DNA from 2 places in the Sphingomonas sp. CV7422 genome. Region 1 is predicted to be linked to the other one. Evidence: predicted binding sites of a transcription regulator. Region 1 holds the regulator's gene; the other holds the start of a gene.
What was found. Region 1 encodes LexA, which represses DNA repair genes until DNA is damaged. Its sites were predicted from a motif close to GTTCCNCNCTTGTTCT; they were not measured.
Positions count from the first base shown of each region.

Region 2: rmuC (DNA recombination protein RmuC) is a predicted target of LexA. The motif match lies at 2,386-2,401, and genes of this name have one in related genera.

Region 1 covers NZ_CP115900.1:1,468,397-1,472,209, reverse strand. Annotated here, with positions in the region: gene trpC (indole-3-glycerol phosphate synthase TrpC) at 1-132, shown strand, start outside; gene moaC (cyclic pyranopterin monophosphate synthase MoaC) at 129-596, shown strand; gene PBN85_RS07160 (molybdopterin molybdotransferase MoeA) at 601-1,782, shown strand; gene lexA (transcriptional repressor LexA) at 1,841-2,527, shown strand; partial or broken gene PBN85_RS07150 (ComEC/Rec2 family competence protein) at 2,535-3,813, opposite strand, start outside.
Region 2 covers NZ_CP115900.1:1,977,154-1,980,966, reverse strand. Annotated here, with positions in the region: gene truA (tRNA pseudouridine(38-40) synthase TruA) at 1-129, opposite strand, end outside; gene fmt (methionyl-tRNA formyltransferase) at 126-1,052, opposite strand; gene recR (recombination mediator RecR) at 1,107-1,703, shown strand; gene def (peptide deformylase) at 1,772-2,290, shown strand; gene rmuC (DNA recombination protein RmuC) at 2,469-3,813, shown strand, end outside.

The DNA of each region.
Region 1 (3,813 bases):
GGGCTGGAGCGGCGCGAGGACCTCGATGCGATGGCGGCGCACGGCGTTCATTGCTTCCTGATCGGCGAGGCGCTGATGCGCGCCGACGATGTCGAGGCGGCGACGCGCGCGATGATCGGCGCCGAGGCGTGACCCGCCTCACCCATATCGACGCCGAGGGCGCCGCGCATATGGTCGATGTCGGCGGCAAGGCGGTGACCAGCCGCCGCGCGGTCGCCACCGGTCATATCGCGGTCGCTGCCGAGGCGCTCGCCGCGATCCGCGACGGCGCGGCCAAGAAGGGCGACGTGCTCGCGGTCGCGCGGATCGCCGGGATCATGGCCGCCAAGCGCACCGCCGAGCTGATCCCGCTCTGCCATCCGCTGCCGCTGACCCGCGTCACGCTCGACCTGACGATCGACGCGGGCGGCATCACCGCCACCGCGCTGACCGCGACCGACGGCAAGACCGGGGTGGAGATGGAGGCGCTCACCGCCGTCTCGGTGGCGCTGCTCACCGTCTATGACATGGCCAAGGCGATCGACCGGGCGATGGTGATCTCCGGCATCCGTCTGCTCGAAAAGGCCGGCGGCGCGTCCGGCGACTGGCGCGCCTGAGGCGATGACGCTGCTGCCGATCGCCGAGGCGCAGGCGCGTCTGTTCACCGCCGCGCCGCGCGTCGCCGAGGAGACGGTGCCGCTCGCGCAGGCCGCGGGGCGCTGGCTCGCCGACGACGTCGTTGCGCAGCGCACGCAGCCCGCGCACGACCTCTCCGCGATGGACGGCTATGCGATCCGCTTCGTCGACCTGCCCGGCCCGTGGACGCTGATCGGCGAGAGCGCGGCCGGGCGGCCGTTCGACGGCACGATCCAGCCCGGCGAGACCGTCCGCATCTTCACCGGCGCGGTGATGCCCGCCGGCGCCGATACGGTGATGATCCAGGAAGAGGTGGACGCGCAGGGCGCCGCGATCCGACTCACCGGCGAAGGGCCGGCGCATCCGGGCCGCAACACCCGCCGCCGCGGCCTCGACTTCACCGCCGGCGACACGCTGGTGCGCAGCGGCGAGCGGCTGACCCCGGCGCGGATCGCCGTCGCCGCGACCGGCGGCGTCGGTGCGCTGTGCGTCCACCGCCGCGTCCGTGTCGCGATCTGCGCGACCGGGGACGAACTGGTCGATCCCGGCCAGCCCGCCTCGCCCGATGCCTTACCCGAATCGAACCGCGCGATGCTCGCCGCGATGCTTGCCGATCTGCCGGTCGAGCTGATCGACCTCGGCATCCTGCCCGACGATCTGGCGACGCTGCGGGACGCCTTCGCGCGGGTCGACGCCGATCTGCTGGTCACCACCGGCGGCGCATCGGTCGGCGATCACGATCTCGTCCGGCCGGCGCTCGAGGCCGCGGGCGGCCAGATCGATTTCTGGCGGATCGCGCTGCGGCCCGGCAAGCCGATGATGGCGGGGCGACGCGGCGCGATGCAGGTGCTCGGCCTGCCGGGCAATCCGGTGTCCGCCTTCGTCACCGCGATCCTGTTCGTCAAACCGGTGATCGCGCATCTCGCGGGCGCCGCCGACCCGCTGCCGCGCGCGACGCTGGCGCTGCTCGGCGAGGACCTGCCCGCCAATGGCGCGCGCACCGACTATCTGCGTGCCGAGATACGCGACGGCCGCGCTTATGCCTCGACGATCCAGGACAGTTCGATGCTGCTGACGCTGGCCCGGTCGCAGGCGCTGATCATCCGCCCGGCCGGCGCCGCGGCGGCACGGGCGGGCGACTCGGCAGATATCCTCGTCATCGCTTGACGGACGCCATCCTGTTCCCTAGAAGTTCCGCGTCTGTTCTGACGGGGAAGGATCGCCCATGCTCACGCGCAAGCAGCACGAGCTCGTATGCTTCATCAACGATCGGCTGGAGGAAACCGGCATCTCGCCCTCGTTCGAGGAGATGAAGGAGGCGCTCGACCTCAAGTCGAAGTCGGGCGTGCATCGTCTGATCAGCGCGCTTGAGGAACGGCATTTCATCCGCCGCCTGCCCAACCGGGCGCGCGCGCTCGAAGTGCTGCGCATGCCGGAACGGTCGGAGCGCAAGCCCGCCGCGTCGACGGCGCCGGCCGCACCGCCGCCCGCCAAGACCAACGTCCGCGCCGCACCGGCGCCCGCCAATGACGTGATCGAGATCCCGCTGCACGGCCGGATCGCCGCCGGCCTGCCGATCGAGGCGTTCGAGGGCAGCTCGACGCTCGCCGTCCCCGCCGCCCTGCTCGGCAGCGGCGAACATTATGCGCTCGAAGTATCCGGCGACTCGATGGTCGAAGCCGGCATCCTCGATGGCGATTATGCGCTGATCCGTCGTACCGAGGTCGCCCGCGACGGGGAGATCGTCGTCGCGCTGATCGACGACAGCGAAGCGACGCTCAAATATTTCCGCCGCGAGGGCGCGATGGTCCGGCTCGATCCAGCCAATCGCGCCTACGAAGCGCAGCGCTACGTCCCCTCGCATGTCCGCGTGCAGGGCAAATTGTCGGGCATCCTGCGCCGCTACGACTGAGCCGGGCGATCCGCCAAGGATGGCGGTCGCCGGGCTGTAGCACCGTGCGCACCCGTCGGCTTTCCAGGTCGATCGCGACGCCGCCGGTGCGGCGCAGGAGCGGTGCATCGAGCCGCAGCCAGCGCGGGCGGCAGGATCGCGGCAGCCGCCGTTCGCTGACGACGATGTCCGCCGCATGGCAGGCGCCGATCAGCGCGGCACGATCGACCGGATAGGCGCTGCGCGTCGCGACGATCCGCCATGCGCGCTCTGTGCTCCCCAGCGTGACGATACAGGCATCCGCCGAGCAGCGCGCCGCCGCCTGACCGCTGAGCGGCAACGGCTCGCCGTCGATGCCACCATTTTCGGCGAGCATCGCCCGCGTGTAATCGCCGGCGCGCTCGCGGAGCAAGGCGAGCCGTCCGTCGACCCGTACCGCCATATGGCGGCCATCCCCCGTCACCAGCAGATCGGGGGCAGGCGCCTGCATCATCCACCAGCCGCCGAGCAGGATCGGCAGCAGCCCCCAGCGCCGCACCCGCGTCCGCCACAGCATCAGCCACAGTCCGCCGCCGACGATCAGCGCGAACGCCGCGGCCGACATCGCCGGCAACGCAATCCCCGATCCCGGCAGCGCGGCGACGCGGTGGGCGATCACCAGCAACAGCCGCAACGCGAGATCGGTCAGCCACCAGACCGGTGGGCCGAGGCCGACCGTATCGGCGAGCAACGCCGCCGCTTCGAGCGGCATGACGACGAAGGTGGTGAGCGGGATCGCGACGATATTCGCCGCCGCGCCGTACAGCCCCGCCTTGTGGAAGTGGAAGACCGCGATCGGCATCAGCGCCGCCTCGACCACGACGCCGGTGAGCAGCAACGCAGCGCCTTCGCGCAGGATACGGCGACGCCAGGGCTCGTCGCGCTGCCGGAACCAGCCGGCGACGCGCGGATGGTCGTGGAGCGTGACGATCGCCGCGATGGCGGTAAAGGACAATTGGAAGCTCGGCCCGGTCACCGCCTCGGGCCAGACCAGCATCACCGCGATGGCACCGCCGGCGACCAGCCGCAACGTCATCGCCTCCCGCCCCAGCACCAGAGCGGCGAGCACCAGTAGCGCGGCGACGCACGAGCGGATCGTCGGCACCTGACTGCCGGTCAGCCAGGTATAGCCGATCGCCGCCAGCGCCCCCGCCGCCGCCGCGACCAGCGGCAGCCGCCAGCGGATCGCCAGCCACGGCGACAGCGCGAGCAGCCGCAGGACGCACAGCATCGTCGCCCCCACCGCGGCGGTGATGTGCAAGCCGCTC
Region 2 (3,813 bases), 510 kb from region 1:
GGCGCTCTCGCCGGTCACCGCGGTCACCGCCGCCTCCAGCGCCGCCTGCACGCTCGGCCCGTGCTTCTGTCGCTGCCAGCCCATGAAGGGGCGGCCGTCATATTCGACCGTGAGTGCGAACCGCGTCACGCAGCGGTGCCGCCCACCGTGGTACCGCTCGCCACCGGGAAGCCGCGCAGCAGCTCTGCGGTGCTCGTCACCGCGCGTCCGGCACGCTGCACCAGCGTCGGCCGGATCGCGCCGTCGCCGCAGGCGATCGTCAGGCCCGCATCGACCGTCGTGCCTTCGCCACCGGGGAAGCTGAACGGCAGCACCTCGGCGGCGAGCAGCTTGACCCGCTCGCCGGCGATCTCGCACCAGGCGCCGGGCGCCGGGTGCATCGCGCGGATCAGCCGTTCGACCGCGACGGCACTCTGGGTGAAGTCGATCCGCGCCTCCGCCTTGTCGATCTTGGCGGCATAGGTGACGCCCTCGGCGGGCTGCGCGACCGGCGGATGGGCATCGAGGTCGCCGAGCACCGTGACCATCAGCCGCGCGCCCAGCGCGGCGAGCTCGTCGGTCAGCGCGCCGGCGGTCTTGTGGTCGACGGGGACTCGCCCCTCCAGCCGCACCGGCCCGGTATCGAGCCCGGCTTCCATCTGCATGATGCCGACCCCGGTCTCGGCATCGCCGGCGAGGATCGCGCGCTGCACCGGCGCCGCGCCACGCCAGCGGGGCAACAGCGACCCGTGCACGTTGAGGCAACCGTGGCGCGGCGCCGCCAGCACCGGCTTGGGCAGGATGAGGCCATAAGCGGCGACCACCGCGACATCGGCGTCGAGCGCGGCGAAGGCCGCCTGTTCGGCCGGGTCGCGCAGGCTGACCGGATGCCGCACCGCAATCCCCAGCGCCTCGGCGCGCTGCTGGACCGGCGAGGCGACCGTATCGCGCCCGCGTCGCCCGCCGGGACGCGGCGGCTGGCTGTAGGCCGCGACGACGTCGTGCCCGGCCGCCACCAGCGCGTCGAGCGTCGGCACCGCGAAGCCGGGAGTTCCCATGAAGATGATCCGCATGGCCCCGTCTTCAACGCGCTGGCGGGCGGCCGCGCAACCCCCTATCTGTTCTGTATGGCCTCTCCCGAAATCGAAGCCCTCACCCAGGCGCTGGCGCGGCTGCCCGGCCTCGGCCCGCGGTCGGCGCGGCGCGCGGTGCTCCACCTGCTCAAGAAGCGCGAGGCGGCGCTCGGGCCGTTGCGCGCCGCGCTGGAGGCGGTGGACGAGCGGCTGGAGACCTGCGCGACCTGCGGCAACGTCGATACCGCCAATCCGTGCGCGATCTGCGCCGATCCCCGCCGCGACGCACGCGCGCTCTGCGTCGTCGAGGAGGTCGCCGATCTCTGGGCGCTCGAACGTTCGCGGCTGTTTCCCGGCCGCTTCCATGTGCTCGGCGGCCGGCTGTCGGCGCTCGAAGGCGTACGGCCGGAGGATCTCGCGATCGACGCGCTGGTCGCCCGGATCGGCGCGGGCGGCATCGACGAGGTCGTGCTGGCGATGAACGCGACGCTCGAGGGGCAGACCACCGCCCATTATCTCGCCGACCGGATCGAGCAATTCCCGGTCCGCGTCACCCAGCTCGCGCACGGCCTGCCGGTCGGCGGCGAGCTCGACTATCTCGACGAGGGCACGCTGGCGCAGGCGCTGCGCGCGCGGCGTCCGGTGGCCTGAACAGCGCCGCGACAGCGCGCGCGCACGCCAATCTTGACGTGCCCCCGCCGCCCACCTAGCTCGACGCCATGGCAGTCCTCCCTATCGTCGAAGTACCCGATCCGCGCCTGCGCCTGATCTCCAAGCCGGTCGAGGCGGTGACCGCCGACACGCGCGCGTTCGTCGCGGACCTGATCGATACGATGTACGCCGCCAACGGCATCGGCCTCGCCGCGATCCAGGTCGGTGTCGACAGCCGCATCCTGGTCATCGATCTGCAGGACGAGAAGGACGCGGACGACAAGCCGATCAAGGCGCCACACGCCTATATCAACCCGGAAATCCTGTCGGTGAGCGACGAGACGAGCAGCTATAACGAGGGCTGTCTGTCGATCCCCGAACAATATGCCGATGTCGCGCGTCCGGCGAGCTGCCGCGTCCGCTGGCTCGACGAGCAGGGGGAGAGCCATGAGGAAGAGCTCACCGGCCTCCTCTCGACCTGCATGCAGCATGAGATCGACCACCTCAACGGCGTGTTGTTCATCGATCATATCAGCCGGCTGAAGCGCGACATGGTGATGAAGAAGCTGGCGAAGATGCGCCGCTGACGCACGAGGCCGGACGGGGCGGGGCCGTCCCGCCGCGGCGATCGTCGGCGCGTCACGGCGCGCTCCGGCCAACAAAGTTCTGTCTTCCTCCCGACGTTCGATCTATGTTCTTTCCGTATTGTTGTTTGTTGGTCACGCCGCCCGGGTTCGCGTCGGGAGGTGACCGTCGGGGAGAGACATGGACTTGACCACGCTCATCATCGCGATCCTCGCGCTTGCCGCCGGCCTGCTGGTCGGCTGGCTGCTCGCCAACCGCAAGGCGGCGACGCTCGCCGCCGATCTCGCGGTGGCGCAGAGCCGGGCGGCGGACCTCGATCTCGTCAGCCGCACCCGCGACGCGGTCGAGCGCGAGCGCAACGAAGCGATGCGCGAACTGGCCGCGCTGCGCGCGCAGGCGGACGATCGCGCCGCGACCCTCGATGCGCTGCGCGACGAGCTCGCCGCGGTGCGCGCCGACCGCGATGCCGCCCGCACCGGGCTGGCCACCACGCGTGCGCAGATCGAGGCGTTCGAGGCGCGGCTCGTCGACATGCGTGACGCCAAGGAGCAGATGGCGGCGCAGTTCAACGATCTCGCCAACAAGGCGCTGACCGATGCGCAGAAGGCGTTCCTCGACCGCGCCGAGGCGCGCTTCCGCCAGTCCGAGGAACTTGCCGGCAACAACCTCAAATCCCTGCTCCAGCCGGTCAACGAACGCCTCGCCCGCTACGAGGAGGGCGTCGCCAAGGTCGAGGCCGAGCGCCGCGACGCCTTCGGCGATCTTAAGGGCCAGATCGAGCAGATGCGGCTCGGCCAGGAGCGCGTGTCGGGCGAGGCGGCCAAGCTGGTCAATGCGTTGCGCAACGCCCCCAAGGCCCGCGGCCGCTGGGGCGAGCAGCAGCTGCGCAACGTGCTCGAGACCTGCGGCCTTGCCGAACATACCGATTTCGCGATGGAGGTCAGCGTCGCCGACGGCGAGGGCGGCCGGTTGCGCCCCGACGCCATCGTCCGCGTCCCCGGCGGCAAGTCGCTGATCATCGATGCCAAGGTCTCGCTCAACGCCTATCAGGATGCGTTCGGCGCGGTCGACGAGGGGGAGCGCCACATCGGCCTGACCGCGCATGCCGCATCGATGCGGGCGCATATCAATGGCCTGTCCGCCAAGGCCTATTGGGCGCAGTTCGACGATACGCCCGAATATGTCGTGATGTTCGTCCCCGGCGAGCATTTCCTCTCCGCCGCGCTCGAACATGATGCGGGGCTGTGGGACTATGCCTTCGACAAAAGGGTGCTGCTGGCGACGCCGACCAATCTCATCGCGATCGCGCGGACGGTGGCGGCGGTCTGGCGGCAGGAGAAACTGGCGACCGAGGCGCGGGCGATCGGCGCGCTCGGCAAGGAGTTGTACGACCGGCTTGCCAAGGCGGGCGAGGATCTCCGCAAGGTCGGCGGTGGCCTGACGACCGCGGTCAACAACTACAACAATTTCGTTTCGAGCTTCGAAAGCCGGGCGCTGGTCTCGGCGCGCAAGTTCCGCGACCTCA